DNA from 3 places in the Pseudoalteromonas sp. DY56-GL22 genome. Region 2 is predicted to be linked to each of the others. Evidence: predicted binding sites of a transcription regulator. Region 2 holds the regulator's gene; each other region holds the start of a gene.

Region 1 (8,206 bases), on a different contig from region 2:
AAAATTGCGATAGCCAAACAGATTGCTAAAGCAATCACTAAAGTAGCCTGGCGTAAAACGTCTACACCATTTAAGGCACTTAGGTAGCCTGACTTTTGCTCTTGTTGATCGTCAGTATCGGTTGCATCGATACCGCCGCCTGCTAAGGCTAGATCAGTTGATTGATTAGATTGCGCCACAATAATTCTCCACTACCTAGTTACACAGGCATGTTCATAATTTCTTTATAAGCTTCAACAAGTTTATTGCGAACCTGTACCGTCGCTTCAAAGGCAACTGATGACTTTTGCGAAGCAATCATTACGTCCGCAAGTGAAACACTGCGATCGCCCATTTCAAGCGCGGTTACTTTTTGTTTTGCTTCTTGTTGTAAGCCATTCACTGTATCAAGTGCATTGGTAAGTAAATCACCAAACTGTGCCGATGAAGTTGGCTGAGTTTGTGTTGGTAAATTATTAATTGAGTTACTACGACCAACTTCTGAAGCCATAGATTGCATTTCTTGAAATAATGCGCTGTTTTGAACTTTCATAATACTCTCTGACAATGCAGTTTACTTATGCACTGATAAAGCACAAACCGTGCCACAAAATAAAACCTGGATTTTCAATAGCTTAGCGCAGTTAATTTACTTGTCAGAGTTTTGACAGCAAACAAGCTCACAAAAATGCGAGCTTGTTTGACTAACTTTTTGGAAGGAGTTTATGCAGGTAAGGCGATACCCAAGTCTCGCATTTGCGCCAGTTTATAACGTAACGTGCGCGGACTGATACCTAAGGTTTCTGCAACCTCTTTACGCTTACCGTTACAACGCGCTAAGGTTTCTAAAATAATACGATGCTCTTTGTCTTTCAGCTCGTCTTTGTAATTACCTTGCTCACTCACTTGTGGCACGGTATCTAGATTAACTTCAACAGGCTGTTCTTGATATACCGGAGCGTTGTGTGGCGGCGTAGCGACTGGCTTGATATCCGCCGTAAGCAACTCTTCAATAAAGACATCATCTTGATGAATACTATTCCCATCGCATAATATCAACGCCCGTTGAATAACGTTATCGAGCTCTCGTACGTTACCTGGCCAAGCATGCGATAGCAGCTTTTGTTTCGCATCCTCACTTAGTTGAGCTATAGGCTCTTTACTTTTCAGGCAATGACGCTCTATTAAATGCTCTGCCAATACAACAATGTCACCAGGACGCTCGGCTAATGGTTTCCACATTAGCGGGAATACATTTAAGCGATAATATAAATCTTCCCTAAATAGATTTTCGCTCACCGCTTCTTTCAAATCTCGGTTACTTGTAGCAAGTACGCGAACATCAAGCTCTATGGTTTTACGACCGCCTAAGCGCTCTACTTCGCGCTCTTGAAGTACACGCAGTAATTTTGCTTGTAAGCCTAAATCCATCTCAGTTATTTCATCAAGTAAGATGGTGCCACCTTGAGCTTGTTCAAACTTACCCGGACATGCTTGAATAGCGCCGGTAAACGCCCCTTTTTCGTAACCGAATAAGGTTGCTTCAAGCATGTTTTCAGGAATAGCAGCGCAGTTAATAGCCACAAAGGGGGCATCGCTACGATTTGATTTATCGTGGATAAAACGAGCCAACACTTCTTTACCCGAGCCACTTGGGCCGAGTACCATGACACTGGCATCTGAGCGGGCAACTTTGCTCGCGAGCTCTAATAGCTTAATACTCGATGGATCGGCAACGATTGGGCCATCGGTTTCTTTTTCCTTTTCAGGTAGATAACGACTCACCATGTTAAGGAGCACTTCTGGAGCAAACGGTTTTGCCATGTAATCAATCGCACCTAAACGCATTGCTTCTACAGCATCATCAATGGTGGCATAGGCTGTCATCATTAATACCGGCAGCTCAGGATAATTAAGTTTAATGCTACGTAATAGGTCAAGGCCACTCATGGCGCCCATTTGCACATCACTAACAACCAATGAATAGCTATTTTGCTTAAGCAAGATCATCGCTTGTTCAGCGCTATCTGCAGCAACGCAATCAATACCCGACATCTCAAGGGTATCGATTAGCGCTTCTCGTAAACCTGCGTCGTCTTCAACGACTAAGATAGAGTTAGTATTCATTTTGCCTCCGCTGACATTGGTTCTGCACTAATTGGCAAGATCAAACTAAAACATGCTCCCCCATGAGCATTATTTGTCACTTCAACCCGTCCTTGGTGCGCATTGGCGACTGAACTTACAACTGCAAGTCCAAGCCCCGTGCCCTGGCTTTTGGTAGTGTAAAAAGGTTCGAATAATTTGTTGGCATGGCGTAAATCAACACCCGGGCCATTATCACTGACACTGATACGAACACAGTTTTCGCTAGTTTCGTCACGTTCGGCACTCAGGGTTACCACAGCCTCAGAGCCAATAATTTGAATACTATTGTGGATCAGGTTTTGAATAGCACTCGCCAGAGCAGTTTTATTACCCATAATTTCAATATCTGGCTCAGGCAAGTTCACGCTAAGTTCACTGTTATTTTGTGCAACCATAGCATCAGCACCGGCTTTTACTTCATTAAGTAACTGTTGCATTGAAACGCTTTCGACCACTTGTTGCTCACCACTTTTGGCAAATAACAGCATATCGTTCACTTGGGTTTCTAAATCTTTTAAACGCGACATTAGCTTCGTATGAAAGTTGCCACGCGAGCTTTCTGGCAATCGCTTTGAGCCTAAATTTGCGGCATACAGCATGGCCGCTGATAACGGTGTTCTGACTTGATGAGCAAGCGAAGCGACCATTTTGCCAAGCGCACTTAAGCGCTGCATATGTGCTACTCGCTTTTGTAAGCGCCTGGTTTCAGTTAAATCTGTCATTAAAATTAACTGCCCTGGCTCTGGAGCAAGCGCAGTAATATCAAGCTTTATTAAACGGCCATCCTTAAGTGATACTTCATGTCCATCGTCTTGCTGTGGTCGAAATGAGCGTTGAATTACGCTAAACCACTTTTCACCTTCAAGGGGTTCACCTAGCATATCAATGGCAATTTGATTGGCTTTTGCGATCATACCTCGGCCATCCAAAACCACCACACCTGCAGGCATGGTATCAACCAAATGACCTAACCAACTGGCTTGTTGGCGCAGCTCACTCAACTCACCCACATACTCTTCTTGTTGTAAGCATGGGTTATATTGTTTGGCTGTGATAAATTGTGGTTTTAGGACATTTGCTAAGGCCATAATCGATACTCAAAAAATCGTGTCTACCTAGTCAAATGCACAATCCGTACCAAATTTATTTTTGTTTTATTTCAATAAATTAAAGACAAAAACAACACTGACAAAAAAATGACAATCGCGAGGGAATAATGCAAAAAGAACACCATTGTCGTTGCCCATGGCTCGATACCAGCAAAGAAGATTATGTGGCCTATCATGACCAAGAATGGGGGGTGCCATTATATGATGATCACCGCTTATTTGAGTTTATAACCTTAGAGTCAGCACAAGCGGGACTGAGTTGGTATACCATACTTAAAAAACGTGATGGCTATCGCAGTGCCTTTAAAAACTTTGTTGTTGAAGATGTTGCCAGAATGACCGAAGACGACGTCGAAAGTTTAATGCAGTTTGAAGGTATTATTCGTAATCGCGCTAAAATCGCCGCCACTATCAATAACGCGCAACGTTTTATTGAGATTCAAAAAGAGTTTGGCAGTTTCTCAAATTACCAATGGCAGTTTGTTGGTGGCAAACCATTGGTAAACAATCTTGATAAATTAGAGGATTACCCGGCTATTACTGAAGCCTCTACAGCATTCGCCAAAGATTTAAAAAAGCGCGGCTTTAAGTTTTTAGGCCCGACGACGGTGTATGCCCACATGCAGGCCTGTGGCATGGTAAATGACCATAGCAATGATTGCTTTAGAAAAGCTGAGATAATTAGTGAATATTAAAGAGATAAAACCGAGGAAGAAACCTAACGCGGCTTAATCGCGCGTTAGGTTATATTTCTTCATTTTTTCGACCAGTGTGGTGCGGCGAACACCTAAAATTTCTGCTGCACGTGCAACAACATAATCGTAGCGCTCTAATGCTTGGCTGATTAAGCTGATTTCTAGCTCAGCTAGGTATTCTTTGAGCTCAATTCCTTCATCTGGTAATAAACCTGAGTCAGCCGTTGTTGCTGGGGTATCAAGCTCTTCCTCATCATAATCACTAAAGCCGGTACTGAAAATATCGTTGAAAGCATCTCGCTCCATCAACTCTTCAGGGTACTCAGGCTCATAAGCATCAACTTCAATATAACGATATTTAGCTGGTAGGTCTGGCACATCAACCACTTTATCAGGGAACATGATCACCATGCGCTCAACTAAGTTAGCAAGCTCACGAATATTCCCCGGCCACGCATGCTCTTTTAAGCTTTGAATCGCACGCTCAGTGAATTTGGCCGTTGTGCCACTTTGCTCGTTCACACGACGCATTAACTCTTTCAACAGCAAAGGAATGTCGTCAGCACGCTCACTTAGCGAAGGATTTTCAATTGGAAACACGTTTAAGCGATAAAAAAGGTCTTCACGGAAGTCGCCTTTTTCAATCATCTCTTCAAGGTTGCGGTGAGTTGCAGCAATAATGCGTACATCAGCTTGAATAGGCTTAGTACCCCCTACTCGCTCATAGCTACGCTCTTGCAACACACGTAGTAGTTTAACCTGCATTTGCAAAGGCATATCACCTATTTCATCTAGAAACAGCGTGCCGCCTTGCGCTAATTCAAAGCGCCCTTTGCGTGCAGAAATAGCGCCCGTAAAGGCGCCCTTTTCATGGCCAAATAGCTCACTTTCAAGTAGTTCACCAGGAATAGCACCACAGTTTACCGGCACAAATGGCCCGGTATTGCGTTTAGAGAGTAAATGAACGTTACGTGCAACAACTTCTTTACCTGTGCCTGACTCACCTAAGATCAGCACGTTGGCATCGGTTTTTGCTACTTGCTCAATTAAAAAGCGCACATCTTTTACAGCTTCGGTTTCACCGACTAAACCATCAAATGATTTGTTAGATTTAGCTTGTTTATGGTCACCTGGTAGCATGCGCTGATATTGCTGACAATCATGCAATAGCTGAGTAGTTACGTCATGGTTAAATGGTTCACAAATTAAACCAACTACATTAGCAATGCTTAGCAGCGGTTTGAGTGTTTCACCAATTAATAAAAACGGAATGGCAGGAAACTGTTTGATCACAGCCTCGTGATTTAGCTGCTGTAAAGCACCAAGAATGACCATGCATTCTTGCTGTTGATGTTTTTCACAAAAAGACTGTAATGAAGTCTCATCAACTAATTGTGCAGTTTCACCAATGAAGGTAAGTGCTGCATGTAAACCTATCGCACGATTATTATTATTGTCTAAAATTAAGATCATTATTGGCGAACCACAGTTACCACGAGGTTAGTTAATTTCTAAATTGTAAGCGAGTTTAGGAGGGATGCAAGCGCTAAGCGGCAATTTATTGACATCAACGCCAAAAAATAGTCACTTAGCACTAAAATTTAATACTAAAGAATTAAAGCAAGCCTAATATAGATTCGGCTGAACGATTTGCCTGACCACGTAGGGCAATCGATGCTTGCGATAAAATATCATTAGCTACTTGATCAGACACAGCTTTTGCATAGTCAGTATCTTCTATTCGGCTTTGGCTCGCAGCAATGCTCTCTCGCTGGTTACCTAAACCTTTTATCGTACTCGCCAAGGTGTTTTGAAAAGCGCCTAGCTCAGCTCTTTGCGTGTTAATTTCTTCAGCTGCTTGGTCGCTAATATCAATCGCAGCTTGAGCTCCTGCTTGGGTTGAAATATCGATTCCCGCAATAACTGAAGCAATACTACCATCAGATGGCGTCACTGATTGTGTGGTGTTAGCATCAGGACCCACTTGAAACGACACTTGCTCACCATCAAATAAAGGTTTACCACCGAATGTGGCATTTTCAAATGTTTCTGATATTTGCGTTTGTAATTGCGACACTTCTTCTTGGAGTGCAGCCCTATCACTATCTGTGAGCGCACCATTACCCGCTTGAATAGACAGCTCTCGAATGCGAGAAACGGCATCATTTACACCAGATAGATTTGACTCTGTTACTTGCGAGTAAGAAATACCATCGTACGCATTGTTAATTGCTTGACTGTAGCCATCTTGTTGCGATGTTAGTCTATCAATAATTTGCAATGCAGCGGCATCATCTGCCGCTGAATTTACTTTTTTACCTGATGCTAGTTGCTCAGCAAGCTTATTGCCCGTTTGCTGAGTTTGGTTTAAAAACCCGGTATTGGGTGATTGAATTTTCATGGCGGCCTCCGACAAACCGATTGCTTAAATTATAGCTTAATTTGCCAAATTTTGTACTTTGTACCATGGTTTAGATAAATTAACTTGGCATCTGACTTGCTAGTGTATTAGTTAATAGTTAAATTACTGAGAATTGTGTCAAAATTCTCACTTTGCGTATTTCACTTTTATAAATAACTACGCCAATGATAAATAACTTAGGTAACGCTATGTTCGACAATAAAACGATTTTAATTACCGGTGGTACTGGTTCATTCGGCAAAAAATACGTCAAAACGCTACTAGAACGCTATAAACCTAAGAAGATCATTATCTTCTCACGGGACGAACTAAAGCAGTTTGAAATGCAGCAAGAGTTTGACCAACCCTGTATGCGATACTTCATTGGTGATGTACGCGATAAAGAAAGGCTTCGTCGTGCTATGCGTGGCGTAAACTATGTGATTCACGCTGCAGCATTAAAACAAGTACCCGCCGCTGAATACAACCCAATGGAATGTATCAAAACCAATATTAATGGTGCTGAAAACGTTATTGATGCCGCCCTTGATAATAACGTAGAAAAAGTCATTGCACTGTCAACTGATAAAGCCGCGAACCCAATCAATTTATATGGTGCGACTAAACTTGCATCAGACAAGTTATTTGTTGCTGCTAACAATATTGCTGGCGGCCATAAAACAACCTTTGCTGTAGTAAGATACGGTAATGTAGTGTGTTCGCGTGGCTCTGTTGTGCCTATTTTCCAAAAGTTTATCGACCAAGGCCGCGACCATATACCAATTACTCATGAAGAAATGACTCGCTTTTGGATCAGCCTGCAACAAGGTGTTGATTTTGTATTAACTAACTTTGAGCGTATGTTAGGTGGTGAAATTTTCGTTCCAAAGATCCCTTCAATTCGTATTACTGATCTTGCCAAAGCCATGGCACCTGACTTACCAATTAAAATAATCGGTATTCGCCCTGGTGAAAAGTTACACGAAGTTATGTGTCCTGCCGACTTATGCTTTGAAACGTACGAATATAGCGATCACTTTGTTATCGCTCCGGGTATTAAATTCAGTAGTCGTAGCAATGATTTTACTGAAAATGCACTGGGTGAAAAAGGCGAGCAAGTTGCCCAAGGTTTCGAGTATAACTCACTAGATAACCCTGATTATATGAGCATTGAAGAAATTAAAAACTTCAATGTCAAAGCGTTACTGTAATACTTCATTATGGCGAATAAGGTAATTCCTTACGGCAAACAAAGTATTTCTCAAGATGACATCAACGCCGTAATTGATGTCTTAAAGTCTGACTGGCTAACGCAAGGACCTGCTGTTCCAGCATTTGAAAGTGCCATTGCAGAATATTGTGGTGCTCACTATGCCTGTGCTACTAACAGTGCGACTTCAGCGTTACATATTGCTTGCCTTGCCTTAGACGTAGGTAAAGGCGACATTGTATGGACGTCGCCAATCTCCTTTGTCGCATCGAGTAACTGCGCGCTGTATTGTGGCGCAGAGGTCGACTTTGTTGATATCGACCTTGAAACTGGCAATATGTCTGTTGCAGCGCTTAAAGAAAAACTGACATTAGCCAAACAAAGCCAGCAACTCCCTAAAGTCGTGATCCCTGTTCATCTAGCTGGTCAGTCATGCGATATGGCAGCAATCAATGCACTTGCCAAAGAGTATGGTTTTAAGGTTATTGAAGATGCCTCGCATGCTATTGGCGCCAAGTACAAAGATAAGCCTGTTGGCAGCTGTGTTTATTCAGATATTACTGTGTTTAGCTTTCATCCAGTCAAGATAATTACATCTGCTGAAGGGGGTATGGCGGTTACCAACTGCGCTGGGCTCAACAAAAAAATGAGCCGCTTGCGAAGT
Region 2 (8,206 bases):
CGAATTGATTCTGCTAACTGATGAACACTCAAATCAGTGGTATCAATCATAAAGTCAGCGCGGGTGATCAGCACATCAAGCAGGATTTTTTCTTGTTTAATGGCAAGATCAAGCGGTAAAGAATCAATCGATAATGGATGCAAACGGCGAGTTTCAGAAAAACGCTTGATTAGGGTTTGATCATCACTATCTAGGTAGAATAGTGTTGGGTTAGCAAAACCTGGCAGGTACTCAAGAATATCATTAAACTCTTGCTGCTCTTTCGGTAAGTTACGTACGTCGATACTGACGGCAATTTTGTCATAATTATCAGAAACACTTCGCACGAGCGAAGGCAGTAGGTTGACAGGAATATTATCAACACAGTAGTAGCCTAAGTCTTCAAGAACTCGTAAAGCGACCGATTTGCCCGAGCCTGAGCGACCGCTGATAATTATTAATTCCATTTATGCCTCTGATGCAATTACTTGAAATAGTTGCTGATCGCTTGTAGCACTTCGCAACTGTTTACAAAAATCTTTATCTTTAAGTCTATCAGCAATTGTTGACAAGGTCTTCAAGTGCAACTGGCAATCGCCATCTGGTACGATGAGTGCCACAAAAATATCAACGGGACGATTGTCTATCGCATCAAAATTGATGGGAGATTCACTGACAATAATAAATGCATGAGGTTCATCAGCACCACTCATTCGACCGTGGGGAATAGCTATTCCTCGGCCGATACCTGTACTACCTAACTTTTCCCTGTTCAGAAAAGCATCTAGGATATCTTGTTGAGATAAATGAGGAAACTGCTGGTGAGCTAACTCGCTAATATACTCAAGAATTCTTTTTTTGCTATTAAAAAGGACCGCAGCTTTGCTGCAGTCCTGATTAGTAAGTGAACTAAGTTTCATAATTTAATGTCGAGCTAATTTCTCTTTATGCTTAATGACTTGGCGATCAAGTTTATCGATCAATGAGTCAATTGCTGCGTACATATCTTGATGTTCTGTAGAAGCGAACAACTCGCCTCCGTTTACATGTAAAGTTGCTTCTGCTTTTTGGCTTAATTTTTCTACATCTAAAATGACATGAACATTATTAATATGATCAAAATGCCTTTCTAGTTTTGCGAACTTAGTGTTTACATAGTCTCTTAATGAATCAGTGACTTCTACGTGGCGACCAGTTAAATTTAGTTGCATAAGCATTTTCCTTCTATGTAAAACGTCTAAATCAGACTTTTACGCTGATTAGACGGAGGTATTGCTAGAGACTCACGATATTTTGCAATTGTACGTCTAGCTACTTTAATTCCTTGCTCAGCCAATATATCTGCAATTTTGCTATCACTCAATGGTTTAACCGAGTTTTCTGCAGCAACTAACTTCTTGATTAAAGCGCGAATTGCTGTAGAAGAGCACTCACCACCATTTTCGGTGCTGACATGGCTTGAGAAGAAATATTTCAACTCAAAAATTCCCCTTGGGGTATGCATATATTTTTGTGTTGTAACCCGAGAAATCGTCGATTCATGCATTTCGACCATTTCAGCGACATCGTTTAGCACCATTGGCTTCATTGCCTCTGGGCCATGTTCAAAGAAAGCTTGCTGTTGTTGCACGATACAGTTGGTCACTTTTAGTAAAGTATCGTTACGGCTTTCTAAGCTCTTAATAAACCACTTTGCTTCTTGTAAGTGAGAACGAATAAATTGGCTGTCGCTACTTGATTTAACAGAGCGAGACATCGCTGCATATTGGCTATTCACTCTAATTTTTGGCATACAATCTGGGTTTAACTCGACTACCCAGCGGCCTTTCACTTTTTTCACTGATACATCGGGTATGACGTACTCAGATTCTTCGCGTACTATGCTATCCGCAGGCTTAGGATTTAAGCTGTGAATGAGCGTCATCACTTCTTTAAGCTCGTTTTCTTTAAGCTTAGTCTTTTTCATTAAAGTGCGATAGTCGCGACTTGCTAATAATTCGATATGCTCAGATAAAACCATTTTAGTTTCAGCTAAATATGGCGTATTGGCATCGAATTGACGAAGTTGTATACACAGGCACTCTTGTAAACTTCGCGCGCCGATACCAACTGGATCGAATAACTGTATTCTTTTTAAGACAGCTTCAACTTCATCGAGTTCGATTTCTTCTTCATCATTATTTTGATTAAAGCTTTCGACAATATCTTCGCAGCTAACCGTTAAAATACCTGAGTCATCGATAGCTTCAACGATGGCAACGGCAATCGCTTCATCGGTAGGACTAAATGGTGTGAGCTGTAGTTGCCACATTAAATATTCTTGCAGTGTTTCTGTTGAAGCACCTTGGTAAATAGACTCGTCTTCAGGCATTGGCCCAGACGATGTTGATGGGGCGGCACTCATGTACTCATCCCACGTAACATCCATAGCTAAGTCATCGCTAACCGTATCCTTACTCAGAGCATCACTGCTTTCTTGCTCGAATTCGCTAGGTGCTTCGTCGGCAGACGCGCTGACTTGTACATCGTCAGACTCCGCTTTTTGCTCATTCTTACCGATGCTTTCTTCGTTGTAATCCGCTTCTTCCACTTCAAGCAGAGGATTACTATCAAGCGCTTCTTGAATTTCTTGCTGGAGATCCAATGTACTGAGCTGCAACAAGCGAATGGCTTGTTGCAGTTGTGGAGTCATTGTAAGTTGCTGGCCCATGCGCAGCTGTAATGATTGCCTCATGTATCCCTAACAATCCTTTTTAAGTTATCGGTAACGGTGAGGACACTGTTATCGATTTATTGTCATTGTATAAGTCTAGCAGATGCTCTAGTCGGTGGCGTAATGGTTACAGCCTGAATTGCTCGCCTAGATAAACATCACGTACAGTTTGGTCAGCTAATACGTGCTCAGGTGTGCCTGATGCAATTAGCTCCCCATGAGAAACAATGTAGGCTTTTTCACAAACATCAAGGGTTTCTCGAACATTATGGTCAGTAATAAGTACACCAATACCACGATTTTTTAGGTGCTCAATAATTTTCTTTATATCTAACACCGAAATAGGATCAACACCAGCAAAAGGCTCATCTAAAAGGATAAATTTAGGATTAGCGGCTAATGCACGTGCAATTTCAACGCGGCGTCGTTCACCACCTGACAGTGCCATACCTTGGCTATCGCGAATATGTTGAATGCTAAATTCATCTAATAAGTTGTTAAGCGTCTCTTCGCGCGTTGTTTTGTTAAGATCTTTGCGGGTCTCTAATATGGCCATCAAGTTTTGGTAAACTGTTAATTTTCGAAAAATAGACGACTCTTGTGGTAGATAACCAATACCTAAGCGCGCACGGCTGTGCATTGGCAAAAGCGTGATATCGTTATCATCGATGCTTATTTTTCCTTTGTCGCTTGGTACGAGGCCTACAATCATATAGAAGGTGGTGGTTTTACCTGCACCATTTGGCCCTAACAAGCCAACAATACTGCCCGCTTCAACTTCAAGACCGACATTTTTAACCACTTGGCGGCCTTTGTAGCTTTTAGCTAAAAGCTCTGCTTTTAATGTGCTCATGGTTGGCCTTTATCGTCTTTTTTATTTTCTACAGGCACTAAAATAGTGTGTACACGATCTGTTGAGTTTTCGTCTTTTTCTGCGCTGATCAGCTGTTGAGCCATATCATAGGTAATGCTTTTTGCCGTTACTTTTTGACCCGCTTGAGTGACTTCAGCTTCGCCATTGAGTGTTAAGAAGCGTTTCGCAACATCATAACGAACTTCTTCGGCGCTGGCGCTCATCACGGTACCATCAGCTTGCTTTTCTTCGAAGTAAGCTGGTTTGCCTGTAGCGATAATTAATTCGACTGTACCTTCGGTGTCACCGCCATGTGCCTCAAGTCGCTCTGCTGTAATGCGACGATCACCATGCACGATCTCTACGTTACCTTCGAATATGCCAACGCCATCTTTTAGTTTACCGACTTGGCGATCTGAGCTAATGCTAATTTGAGCGCCTGTTTGCTCGGCAGCTGCGCCCGAAAAGGCAATCAATAAGCTTGGGATCAGGAGTAATTTCTTCAGTTTATTGGTCATAGTATATGGTTCGTGTATGGTTAGTTAACTCAACAATTTCGGCTTTTAAATCGGCTTTTAAGCCTTTACCGGTAATTTTTAAATTCGGTCCTGTTAGTGTTACAGGTTGCTTTGAAAACATCGTCATTTTATCAATGTCGACATTAATATTTTCTGCTTTTATGTCTTCGATCATACCGTTATGGGTTAAGTTTTTAGCAACTACATCCCCTTCAAAAATCAGCTGATCATTTTCGTATAAAGTAGCTTCTTTGGCTCTTACTTGCCAAACTTGCTGATCGCTATAAATAGTAAAAATAGGTTGTTCAAAAAAGGTAAACCCTAATTGTTGATACAACTCCATTTTTGCAGCTGCCACTTTATGACTAATTTTACCTTGCTCGTCATAAGCTGTTTGCTTTAGAGCAACGGCAGTGTAATCAGGTGTTGCGATGATCTCGTCTTCACTAGTTATTGTATCAGTTGACTGGTTAAAGTACGGGTACCATAACCACACCATGCAACAGACAAAAACAATACTCAGTAAAATACGGGCTATATTCATGCGCTGGTTCCATCGCTAGTTAACGGCTTGCCGTTTTCTAACATCAGTAAATCAGTTAATTCACGCACGGCTCCAAAGCCACCCGGTAATAATGTGGTGTAATGAGCCAGCTTCTTGATAAGCGGGTGTGCATCGTTTACTGCGACAGCAAAGCCAACTTTTTCCATAACTGGTAAGTCTGGACCATCATCACCAATATAGGCAATCTGTTCATCTGTCAGCCCCAGTTTATCCTTTAACTCTTGATAAGCAATCAGCTTATCTTCTTGTCCCTGATAAATGTGCTGAACTGTTAGGCTAGTCATTCGCTGCTGAACTATTTGTGAATGGCGGCCAGTAATCACTGCCACTTCAAAGCCACTATTAATGAGTGCTTTAATACCAAAACCATCTTTAGTATTGAATGCTTTAAGCTCTTCGCCATTATTACCCAAATAAATTCGACCATCAGAAAAAACACCATCAATATCACAGATTAATAGTTTTATTTTTTGAGCACGCTGACTCACATCAGGGCTCAGGGGCTGGTATAGTTCGGCGAATGTCATTGCTTAGAGAACTCCTGCTTTTAATAAGTCTTGCATATTAAGGGCACCAATTGGTGTGTTGCTTTGATCCACCACAATTAAACCATTAATACGTTTATGCTCCATAATATTTAAAGCTTCAGCCGCAAGCATGTCAGGGCGAGCCGTTGTGCATGAACGGGTCATCACTTGGCTAATTGCCGTGCTATGGATATCGATGCGCTGTTCTAAAATACGGCGTAAGTCACCATCAGTGAATAACCCGGCTAACTTTTCATCTGCACCAATCACTGCGGTCATACCAAGGCCCTTGGCTGACATTTCAATCAATGCATCTTTGATGCTTTGGGTTTCGCTAACGATTGGCGTTGCGTCGCCTGCGTGCATCACATCATCTAATGTAAGTAATAAACGTTTACCTAAGCTGCCACCAGGGTGCGAAAGTGCAAAATCGTCGGCAGTGAAACCACGGGTTTCTAGTAGCGCAACCGCCATTGCATCGCCCATAACCAAGGTTGCAGTGGTGCTTGCCGTTGGGGCAAGGCCTAACGGACACGCTTCTTGGCTAACTTTGATGCACACATGAACATCAGACAGTTTTGCCATTGTTGAGTCTGGGTTGCCTGTTAATGAAATCATTTTTGCGCCAATGCGCTTGATAACAGGGATAATACTGAGTACTTCGCTGGTCTCACCTGAATTTGAAATACACATCACCACATCGTCGCGGGTGATCATGCCTAAATCACCGTGGCTAGCTTCGCCAGGATGAACAAAAAATGCCGGAGTGCCAGTACTTGCAAGGGTTGCTGCAATTTTATTACCTACATGGCCAGACTTGCCCATACCAATCACAATAATACGACCTGTACATTGGAACATTAATTGGCAAGCATTATCGAAATCTTGATTTATATATTGCTCAATTTCTTGTAAAGCTTGTGCTTCAATTTCGAGTACGCGCTTACCCTGCGCGATAAAGCTAGGTTGTGTCATTAATTATCCTACTTGGCTGAAAATATAGCCCTGATATGCAATAAATGCGACTAACAAGAAGCCACCTTCTACTCTATTGATACGACGAGCACCTTTAAAGTTCAATGACATGGCAATCAATACAACGGTTGCTGCAATCATGATAAGTGCATCGCGGTTTGCCGCAGAAGGGTCAATAATTGAAGGGTTGATAATACCCGCAAGAGGTAATACGGCGAGTAAATTGAAAATATTTGAGCCAACGATATTACCAAGTGCTAAGTCGTCTTCGTTTTTTAAAACCCCTGCAATACAAGCCGCTAGCTCTGGTAAGCTGGTACCAATAGCAATTATGGTTAAGCCGATAACAAGGTCAGATAGACCAAAATATTTTGCGATATCAACGGCTGATTCAACTAAAAAGTGTGAACTGACTGGTAATAAAATCATGCCGATGATTAACCAAAATATGGCTGATTTAGTGCTGACATCGTTCGGAACGTCTTCACACGCTTCGCTGACGAATGGGTCATCTTGATTTTTAGCACGCAGAGACACAATAACTAAGCCACCAATGAACACCGCAAAGGCAATCATCAAGGCAATGCCTTCAGCGAACGAAAAATAGTTATCTGAGAACACATACCAAGCGGCTACTGAGATTAACAGTACCAGCGGCATTTCGCGTTTAAGTGTCATTGAAGATACTGAAAGGGGGCGCAGTAAAGCTGTGACACCAAGTACAAGTAAGATGTTAGTAATGTTAGAGCCGACCGCATTTCCTACCGCAGTATCTGTTTTATCAGCAAGTGCTGCCGATGCAGATACCATCATTTCAGGGGCTGATGAGCCCATAGCAACAACAGTTAAACCAATGATTAGGGTGGGGATCCCCATATTTTTTGCCAGTGCAGCCGCCCCATAAACAAACCGATCGGCACTCCAAACGAGTGCAGCAAAGCCAATAATTAAAATGACAAAAGAAGTCACCATTGCGATACGCCAACATTACTTATACAGATGACTGCAAATAGTAACAAAAGCGAACCTGAAAGTATAAGTAAAAGAATGGGCTGGCAAGCATAAAGCGTGCTTGGTAAGGAAACTAAATTTCAGGTGTCGTTAAGCTCTTTACAGCTAGCTTTAGAATTTATTGATAGAAAATATTACAAAATTTTACGATTTGTTTTTTCCATCTTGACTAAAAAACCCTTAAAATGGCAAAACTAGTGAAAAACGTTATGGAGAGCGACTTGTCGCAATCAATAGTAGAAATCAAGGATGTAACCTTTTCACGGGGCGATAGAATCATATATAAAAATATGAGTTTTAACATTCCGAAAGGCAAGATTACCGCTATCATGGGACCGAGCGGCATTGGTAAAACCACCATGTTACGCTTAATTGGCGGTCAGCTGAAGCCTGACTCTGGTGACATTTTATTTGAAGGCAAAAGCATTCCTAGCATGACTCGCAAGGAACTTTACGCCGCCCGTACCAAAATGAGCATGCTGTTCCAAAGCGGCGCTTTATTTACCGATATGTCAGTGTTTGACAATATCGCCTTTCCTTTGCGCGAACATACTCAGCTTAGCGAAGATTTAATCCGCCTTGTTGTTTTAATGAAATTACAAGCTGTTGGCCTGCGTGGTGCACAAGATTTAATGCCGTCTGAGCTTTCAGGTGGTATGGCTCGTCGTGCTGCTTTAGCGCGTTCAATTGCCCTTGATCCAGAACTTATCATGTATGATGAGCCTTTTGCTGGTCAAGATCCTATTTCCATGGGTGTGCTTGTTAAACTTATTAAGTCATTGAATGAGGTGTTAGGTTTGTCATCACTGATCGTAACTCATGATGTAACAGAAGTTATGAGTATTGCCGACCACGTGATCATCATTGCTGATCAAGGAGTGATAGGCGAAGGGTCACCTGAGCAAATGCAAAACCATGAATCTGAGCTTGTGCAACAGTTCTTAAATGGTTTATCGGATGGCCCTGTGCCATTCCATTTCCCAGCTCCTGCGTATGATGATGAATTACTAGGAGTGCATAATGCTTGATCTATTCCAGAAGTTAGGTCACAAAACGCTAGGGCGC
Region 3 (8,206 bases), on a different contig from region 2:
GTGATTGAATCAGAGCCTGATAGCGGCATCATATCTCTTGGGGCAGAACCTGTTTTAGCAGGCTTAGATAACTCTGAAGAGCCACCAGAAAATGAAAATTCAACTTCAGGCGCTGAGCAGCTCGGTGAAAGTATTGATTTAAGCGTGATATTAGCTAAAGCGGATACAGAACCGACATTGCACTCTAACTCTGCTCCGCTTGAAGTAACAATCGATGATGTTTTAAGTGACTCAGAACAAAGTGAGGTACTGGCATTGAATATCGATAGCGAACAGCAAAGTTTAGCTTTTGATCCTAATGACTCAATAAGTTCACAACCTGCAAGTGATATTCAGAGTGAATCAGAGGACATGATTAAGAAACTAATCGAAGATGGAAATAAATCTGTAGATATTTAATCAATAAAAGAAAAGCGCTGAAATGCGCTTTTCTTACAGTACCTTGCTTAATTGAGTGATATTGCGTATTACTTTTAGCTCATTTAACTCTGCAAACATTAAAAAACGCGATAACTAACTTAGTTATCGCGTTTTTTTAAAAGAATAATATTGGGGTTTAGGCTTTCAAGTTGTGGACGATTTTTTTATCGCCTTGAATTACGCTGCCGCCTTGGTCGTAGGTCATCGATGAAGGCGCACCGATTAGAATATCTTTAAGTTGTTTAACACTTAACTGTGCTTGGTGAGCCGCATGGGCGTTTACATCGTTTTTCTTTTTGCAGTTTGCTAGGAGAGTGTTAACTTGCTTAATAAGTGCACTCACGTCATCATCTTGCGATTCGTTGTGCGCGACAAGCTTTTGCACTTCTTTATCTATGGTTTGGATTTGTTGGAGCAAAGAAATTTTTTGTTGGGCAATACTCTTTAATCCTTCGCCACGTTTTGCAGCAATGGCTGTCAATTCATCATCTAAAAGTGCAGCAATAGACTCCAAGCACGAAACTTGCTGTGTTAGTTTGCTGGCTATTAAATGATTATGATCAGCCATAGACATCAAACTCGAATGCAGCGATGTTCTTTGCTAGCTTTTCAGCATCAATTTGGTATTTACCTTCGCTGATCGCTTTTTTCAGCTCAGCCACTTTATTGCTATCAAAACCAGAAGACTGCTCTGCTTTTTCTTGCAGTGATTTAAGCTGCTTTGCCTGAGGTGTTAAACTGACAGAATCTGCACTTGCTTTAGGTGCGGCTGATTTAGCAGCAGCTGCATTAGCATTATCTTTTTGTAAATCAAGCTTTTTTTGCTTGGTATTTGTCAACACAGAAGGCTGTTGTTGACCATTATTGACATTGCTTACCATAATTTTTGACCTATACATTACCCAACTTATGCCTTTATATCGGCGGGCACAGCGGATACTTTAGCATAAATAGTTAAAATTAAATATTTACCTGTACAGACTCGACTCCATCCACACGCGCATTTAATACTTTACCTGATTTTTTATTTTTTACACGTACTAATTCGTCTAACGTGCCATCTTCTAGCGCAATTCCGGTGGTTTTGATCCTTAAGCCCCGTAACGAAGCATAGATAGTTACGTTATCGCCTTTGCAAACCATGCAAACTTGGCTCATAACAATAGGTGTACCACCGCGTAAATTTCGCTTACTGCGACTGCCAATAAGTATAGACTCATCTTGTACGTATTGCGTTCTAACAAATTGCTTAGGTTTCATTTCTAGGCGTAAATGTTCGGCACGAATAACTTCACCTCGAGTAAGACTCGTTGTAACAACAACGACTGGCTCAAGTTCTATAATTCTAACGTGAACGTATTGGGTCCAACTATTTATGTCTTGGCACTTAAGTTGTACCGTGACCTGCCGATTAAAAGGAGGCTCTGTTGGTAACTCTTTGTTTAATGGCGACTCACATAACCTATCAGGAATGCGACTATCCAGAGGCAAAGCGCTTATCTGTGGTGTTGTGTTCAAGTCAGGCATGTGTTCACTCACAAAATCAACAGCGATCTGTTGAAGTTGCTCGTTGTTATAGACTTCTGCTTGTAGTTGTGTTGCAAACAACAGGCTAGAAAGAAAATAAAAAACACTGTATCTTCGGCTTTTTTTTAACAAACTCATATTGTTTCGACTATGCTTATTGTTGAAAACAAGGTATAAATATTTTGCGTCAAAAAACAGACGCTTCGTAACCTTATGTAGCTTTAACACAAAGAAGGCAATTATTGTTCCAGCTCTGATTGTTTATCTTTAGGAGATTGAAATGGCAGGCATTTTAGACTCAGTTAACCAGCGAACTCAGTTGGTTGGGCAAAACCGCCTTGAATTACTATTATTCAAACTCAGAGGGCGTCAGCGCTTTGGTATTAACGTGTTTAAAGTAAGAGAGGTTTTGCAATGCCCGCCACTTACGAACATGCCAAAATCAAATGCCTATATTCGCGGTGTTGCGCATATTCGTGGACAAACTATTTCTGTTATTGACTTATCAATGGCTGTCGGTGGTCCTGCAATTGAAAACATAAAAGACAGCTTTATCATCATTGCCGAATACAACCGTTCAGTACAAGGGTTTTTGGTTGGTGGTGTAGAACGTATCGTAAATATGAACTGGGAAAAAATAATGCCACCACCTTCGGGAGCTGGACGTTATTCTTACCTAACAGCAGTCACAGAAATAGAAAACGAACTGGTTGAGATTTTGGATGTTGAAAAGATCCTAAATGAAATCTGCCCAGTGAACACTGAAGTTAGCGCAGATGTTGTTGGTGAAGGTGAGTTCCAGAAAGATTTAGGTGAAAGAATCGTCTTTATTGCTGATGACTCTGCTGTCGCGAGAAATCAAGTAAAACGAGCGCTTGAGCCACTTGGTGTACAAACTGAGCTTGCTAAAAATGGCAAAGAGGCCTTACTAAGACTAAGAGAAATAGCTCAACTTGATTGCCAGAACGATATTACTGAGCGAGTTGGCTTATTAATTTCAGATGTTGAAATGCCAGAAATGGATGGCTATACCTTAACCGCCGAGATAAAGGCCGATCCAAAATTATCACCTTTGCATGTGATCTTACATACTTCTTTAAGTGGTGTATTCAACCAAGCAATGATTGAGAAAGTGGGAGCTGACGATTTTATTGCTAAATTTAACCCAGATGAACTAGCGACTGCTGTAAAAAAATGGGTTCATTGTGATTAATAGTTTATAGGTGGTATTACTTTGGAAAATAAGCATTTACAACAAAGCGAATACGATCAATTTCGCTCTTTTTTAGAGCAACAATGCGGCATTGTGCTTGGCGATAATAAACTTTATTTAGTTAAAAGCCGTCTCGCTCCACTTATGGCGCGTTTTAATGTCGAGTCTTTATCGCAGTTGGTAAGTAAAACACTGAGTCCTCATGAGAGGCAGCTTCGTGCCGCTGTGGTTGATGCAATGACAACCAATGAAACGCTTTGGTTTCGTGACCAGTATCCGTTTGAGTTATTGAAAACGAAATTATTTCCTGAGCTTAAAGATGTGCGTAGACCATTAAAAATATGGTCAGCGGCAAGTTCATCAGGACAAGAGCCGTATTCAATTGCCATGTCGGTTGCCGAGTTTCAGTCAAAAAACCCAGGTGTATTAAAGATGGGGGCGCAAATAATCGGCACTGATATCTCTAATACCATGCTTGATATGTGCAAAAACGCTGAGTATGACTCGCTAGCGCTTGCGCGTGGTTTGTCGATGGAACGCCGTCAAAAGTTCTTTAAAGACAGCGGCAATGGAATGGCTCAAGTCATTGACCCTATACGTAAAATGGTCAGCTTTAGACACCTTAACTTACTGGATTCATACGCTTTAATGGGCAAGTTTGACATTATATTTTGCCGTAACGTGCTCATTTACTTCTCACCAGAGGTAAAAGCTAAAATTATCTCGCAATTTGCTCAAGCCCTAAACCCTAAAGGTTACCTCTTTTTAGGTGCGTCAGAATCAATGGCGGGCTTAAGTGATAGCTTTGAGATGGTTCGTTGTAATCCAGGCATCATCTACCAGAAAAAGTAAACCTTTCTTAGCAACCTAGCTCTTAGGTTGCTAAATTTATCTATTATTCAATATCTTACGAAAATAAAATGTCCCTTTCATTATTGGCCTAGCTTTTGCATTAATCACTCTGGAGTCAATTTTTTGGAGATGGTTATGGCTATCAGTTTTGATAAAGCATTTGGTGTTCACCCCCATGCAATGTTGATCCGTTCACAACGCGCTGAGTTATTAGCGACCAATATCGCTAATGCTGATACGCCGGGCTATAAAGCGAAAGACATTGATTTTGCCTCGGCATTAAAAGCGGCAAAAAGCAACCAACAAGGCGGCAATAGCATGGTAAGAACCGATGCTAAACATATTGCCGGAGGCAGTCGTTTTGTTGGCGGTGCAGAAATGTTTCGTACGCCAAATCAATCAGATACAGGCGATGGTAACTCTGTAGATATACAAGTGGAACGAAACTTGTATGTACAGAACTCATTAGAGTATCAGGCAAGCCTGCAATTTATGAGTAGTAAAATTAAAGGCCTTAAAAAAGCCCTCGGTAGTCAAGGAGCTTAATCATGAGTTTATATAATGTTTTTGATATTTCAGGCACGGGTATGAGTGCACAAAATGTGCGCTTAAATACCACAGCGAGTAATATTTCGAATGCAAACACGATTAGCTCTAGCCAAGACCAGACATACCGAGCGCGCCATCCTGTTTTTGCTGCAGAGTTGACCAAAGCGTCAGCATCGCAAAGCAATCCTCAGGGCTCTTCTGTAGGCGTTAAAGTTTTAGGTATTGTAGAGAGCGATAAGCCGCTACAAATTGAATATAACCCGAATCACCCAAGTGCGGATGAAAATGGTTATATCTACAAACCTAACGTTAATGTTGTAGAAGAAATGGCAAATATGATTTCTGCCTCTCGCTCTTACCAAACAAATGTGCAAGTTGCTGATGCAGCTAAGCAAATGTTAAGTAAAACACTGTTGTTAGGACAACGGTAATCGAGGATAAGTTATGAGTAACGACATCAGCTCTGCATCATCATCCTATATGGATAGCTTGCGTTGGAATCAAAGCAATACGCAAACAACTGAGGAAGACAACAACACACTTTCTCAGGAAGATTTCTTTTCGTTGTTAACACAGCAGTTGTCGTTCCAGGATCCGAGTAACCCTGCTGATAACGATCAAATGATCGCGCAGATGACGAACTTTACTATGGCTGAAGGTATTTCAAACTTAAACGAGAAGTTTGACTCACTGACTGCATCAATGACATCAAATTCTGCGTTACAGGCTTCCACTTTGGTTGGTAAGCAAGCGTTATTAGAGTCTGACACCATTGACTTTGACGGTGAAAACCTTTCTAAAGGGTCGGTGGTTGCTGAGACAGCCGTTGAATCTTTAACGCTAAGAATAACAGATTCTTCAGGTCAGTTAGTACGAACCATTGAACTAGGTTCTCAGTCTGCGGGCGCACTGCGTTTTGAGTGGGATGGTAAAGATAACGATGGCAATGTGCTCCCTGAAGGCGAGTATGACATCAGTGCTGAAGGCTTTGTAAATGGAGACTACAGCAGTATGCCTATGGCGACCTTTAAGAATATTGAAAGTGTCAATATTAATGGCGCAAGCGGCATTATCGTAAATACAAAAGAGGGTGCGGTTAGGCTAACTGATATAGCTGAAATCGCATAAGTATAAAAGGTTTGGGTTAGCTTAGGCTAAGAGATAGGTTAGAGGTGAGTTATGAGCTTCAATATTGCATTAACAGGCTTAGCAGCCGCACAAAAAGATTTAGACGTAACAGCAAATAATATTGCTAACGTTAACACTACGGGCTTTAAAGAGTCTCGTGCAGAGTTCGCTGATGTATACGCATCATCAGTATTTAGTTCTGGTAAAACAAAAAATGGTGACGGTGTAAGGACAACAATGGTGGCACAACAATTCCACCAAGGTTCACTCTCTTTCACAAATAACTCACTTGATTTAGCAATTACTGGTGAAGGTTATTTCGCAATGGCGAATGACTTAGGTGCACAAGACTTTACTTACACGCGTGCTGGTGCGTTCAAACTTAATAAAGATAACTTTATTGTGGATGCGAGCGGTAATTACTTACAAGGTTTCCCTGTTGATGAAGCAACCGGTGACACAACCTCTGTAAGCTTAAGTACATCTTCTGCGCTACAAATTCCAGATGCATCAGGTTCACCACGTGCAACCACGAATGTCTATTCGTCATTTAACCTTGATTCACGTGCCTCTGCGCCAACTGTGACACCATTCGATCCAGAAACAAGTGCAACTTATAACAGCTCTACATCGACAACGGTGTATGACTCATTAGGTGAACCGCATATTCTACAGTTCTTCTTTGTGAAAACTGATTCTACAGTGACTGGTAATGAAAATGAGTGGGAAGTATACGCTACATTAGATGAAAAGCCATTTGATGCAACAGGTGTTGAGCAAACCACAACACCTTATACACCATTATCAACTTTTCAGTTTGATGCCAGTGGCTTACCACAAAGTACAGATGGTACAGCGAATACTGATACAACATTTAATCCATTAACGTTACCGAGTGGTTTAGGTGCTGCGACAGGCCTTTCTGATTTACTTTCGAATGGTGCAAGTTTCCCTGATGATGTGACTATTAACTGGCGTGATGAAGCGGCAACAGCAAATAAAGTTCCAACTCAATACGCAAGTAACTTTGAAGTAAAAGCATTAGAGCAAGATGGTGCGACTGTAGGTCGTCTATCAGGAATTGATATCGGTTCTGACGGTAAAATTGTTGCGTCATACAGTAATGGAGATACGTCGTTCCTAGGTCAAGTTGCTATGGTGCGCTTCTCTAATTCTCAGGGCTTGCAACAAGTTGGTGATACATCTTGGAAGAAGAGTTTAACGTCAGGTGAGCCGATTGCGGGTGAACCAGGTTCAGGTACTCTAGGTTCAATTAACTCATCAGCGCTTGAGCAATCAAACGTTAACTTAACCAATGAACTTGTTGACTTAATTAGTGCTCAGCGTAACTTCCAAGCAAATTCACGTGCGCTTGAGGTTAACTCAACACTACAACAAAACATCCTACAGATCCGTTAATCTTAACGGTTCTAAGCTTAATCCGACACGAAGGCTGCTTCCTCTATTGGCAGCCTTTTTTCATTCTTACTATTCATTTTTCTCTTCTATTTTAGCGTCAATTTTACTTTGGCACTTTTATTGCATTTCCTAATTATCGTATTTTTAGTGAGTCAATGTTATGGACAAAATGGTCTACATTGCCATGTCGGGTGCTAAGCAAAGTTTGCGAGGTCTTGAGCTCAAGGCCAACAATCTTGCTAATGCTAACACCACTGGCTTTAAAGCTGATTTTGCACAAGCTCGCTCTATGCAAGCCTTTGGTGAAGGTCTGCCATCTAGGGTGTTTGCAATGCAAGAACGCCCAGGATCTAATATGGAATCGGGTGGTTTTGTTGAAACTGGCCGTGAGCTTGATATCGCGATGAGCGACCGTGGTTGGTTGAGCGTACAAGATGCATCCGGCAATGAGGCGTACACTAAAACTGGCACCTTAAACATTACTCCAGATGGCGCATTGATCACGAGCCATGGCCGTCAAGTAATTGGCGAAGGTGGTCCAATCATTTTGCCATTGCCTATTGAAAAAGTTGAGTTTAGTGAAGATGGCGCTATTCAGGTTCGCCCGCAAGGTGCGCCTGCTAACTTTTTGGAAGTGGTTGATCGCTTAAAAGTGATTGAGGCTGATAACACTCAGCTTGAAAAAGGCAATGACGGTTTATTTCGACCAAAAGAAGACATGTTGGTCAATGACCTTTGTGGTTTTTGTGACATTTCACCAAACGTAAAAGTACTGTCGGGAACGCTTGAAATGTCGAACGTAAACCCAGTGCATGAAATGGTCGATATGATCAGCAATCAACGCCAATTTGAATTACAAGTTAAATTGATGAAAACAGCCGAAGAGCTCGATGAGCGTCAAGATCAGCTGTTACGCATTGTTTAAGATGACTGAGAGGGTAGAGTTATGAATCCTGCATTATGGATCAGTAAAACCGGGCTTGACGCCCAGCAAACCGATATTTCGGTGATCTCAAATAATCTCGCGAATGCCAGCACGGTAGGCTACAAAAAAAGCCGCGCCGTATTTGAAGATTTACTATATCAAAACATTAACCA

Evidence for each region. Region 2 encodes sigma-54, which starts transcription at its own class of promoters, with help from an activator protein. Its sites were predicted from a motif close to GTTGGCACGNNNNTNGNNT; they were not measured.
Region 1: the regulator sigma-54 is predicted to act here: its motif matches at 3,251-3,269, upstream of NO991_RS12315 (PAS domain-containing sensor histidine kinase).
Region 3: the regulator sigma-54 is predicted to act here: its motif matches at 4,095-4,113, upstream of flgB (flagellar basal body rod protein FlgB).

What each region holds. Positions count from the first base shown of each region.
Region 1 covers NZ_JANHZR010000005.1:39,846-48,051, reverse strand. Annotated here, with positions in the region: gene fliF (flagellar basal-body MS-ring/collar protein FliF) at 1-179, opposite strand, end outside; gene fliE (flagellar hook-basal body complex protein FliE) at 200-532, opposite strand; gene NO991_RS12320 (sigma-54-dependent transcriptional regulator) at 703-2,106, opposite strand; gene NO991_RS12315 (PAS domain-containing sensor histidine kinase) at 2,103-3,215, opposite strand; gene NO991_RS12310 (DNA-3-methyladenine glycosylase I) at 3,344-3,931, shown strand; gene NO991_RS12305 (sigma-54 dependent transcriptional regulator) at 3,965-5,404, opposite strand; gene NO991_RS12300 (flagellin) at 5,547-6,332, opposite strand; gene pseB (UDP-N-acetylglucosamine 4,6-dehydratase (inverting)) at 6,542-7,543, shown strand; gene pseC (UDP-4-amino-4,6-dideoxy-N-acetyl-beta-L-altrosamine transaminase) at 7,553-8,206, shown strand, end outside.
Region 2 covers NZ_JANHZR010000015.1:16,359-24,564, forward strand. Annotated here, with positions in the region: gene rapZ (RNase adapter RapZ) at 1-446, opposite strand, end outside; gene ptsN (PTS IIA-like nitrogen regulatory protein PtsN) at 447-899, opposite strand; gene hpf (ribosome hibernation promoting factor) at 903-1,190, opposite strand; gene NO991_RS19865 (RNA polymerase factor sigma-54) at 1,217-2,713, opposite strand; gene lptB (LPS export ABC transporter ATP-binding protein) at 2,820-3,545, opposite strand; gene lptA (lipopolysaccharide transport periplasmic protein LptA) at 3,542-4,063, opposite strand; gene lptC (LPS export ABC transporter periplasmic protein LptC) at 4,053-4,607, opposite strand; gene kdsC (3-deoxy-manno-octulosonate-8-phosphatase KdsC) at 4,604-5,155, opposite strand; gene NO991_RS19890 (KpsF/GutQ family sugar-phosphate isomerase) at 5,159-6,130, opposite strand; gene NO991_RS19895 (calcium/sodium antiporter) at 6,134-7,102, opposite strand; gene NO991_RS19900 (ATP-binding cassette domain-containing protein) at 7,351-8,169, shown strand; gene mlaE (lipid asymmetry maintenance ABC transporter permease subunit MlaE) at 8,162-8,206, shown strand, end outside.
Region 3 covers NZ_JANHZR010000005.1:3,163-11,368, forward strand. Annotated here, with positions in the region: partial or broken gene NO991_RS12100 (beta strand repeat-containing protein) at 1-399, shown strand, start outside; gene flgN (flagellar export chaperone FlgN) at 557-988, opposite strand; gene flgM (flagellar biosynthesis anti-sigma factor FlgM) at 981-1,301, opposite strand; gene flgA (flagellar basal body P-ring formation chaperone FlgA) at 1,381-2,085, opposite strand; gene NO991_RS12120 (chemotaxis protein) at 2,228-3,160, shown strand; gene NO991_RS12125 (protein-glutamate O-methyltransferase CheR) at 3,182-4,012, shown strand; gene flgB (flagellar basal body rod protein FlgB) at 4,148-4,558, shown strand; gene flgC (flagellar basal body rod protein FlgC) at 4,561-4,992, shown strand; gene NO991_RS12140 (flagellar hook assembly protein FlgD) at 5,006-5,689, shown strand; gene flgE (flagellar hook protein FlgE) at 5,741-7,108, shown strand; gene NO991_RS12150 (flagellar basal body rod protein FlgF) at 7,269-8,033, shown strand; gene flgG (flagellar basal-body rod protein FlgG) at 8,055-8,206, shown strand, end outside.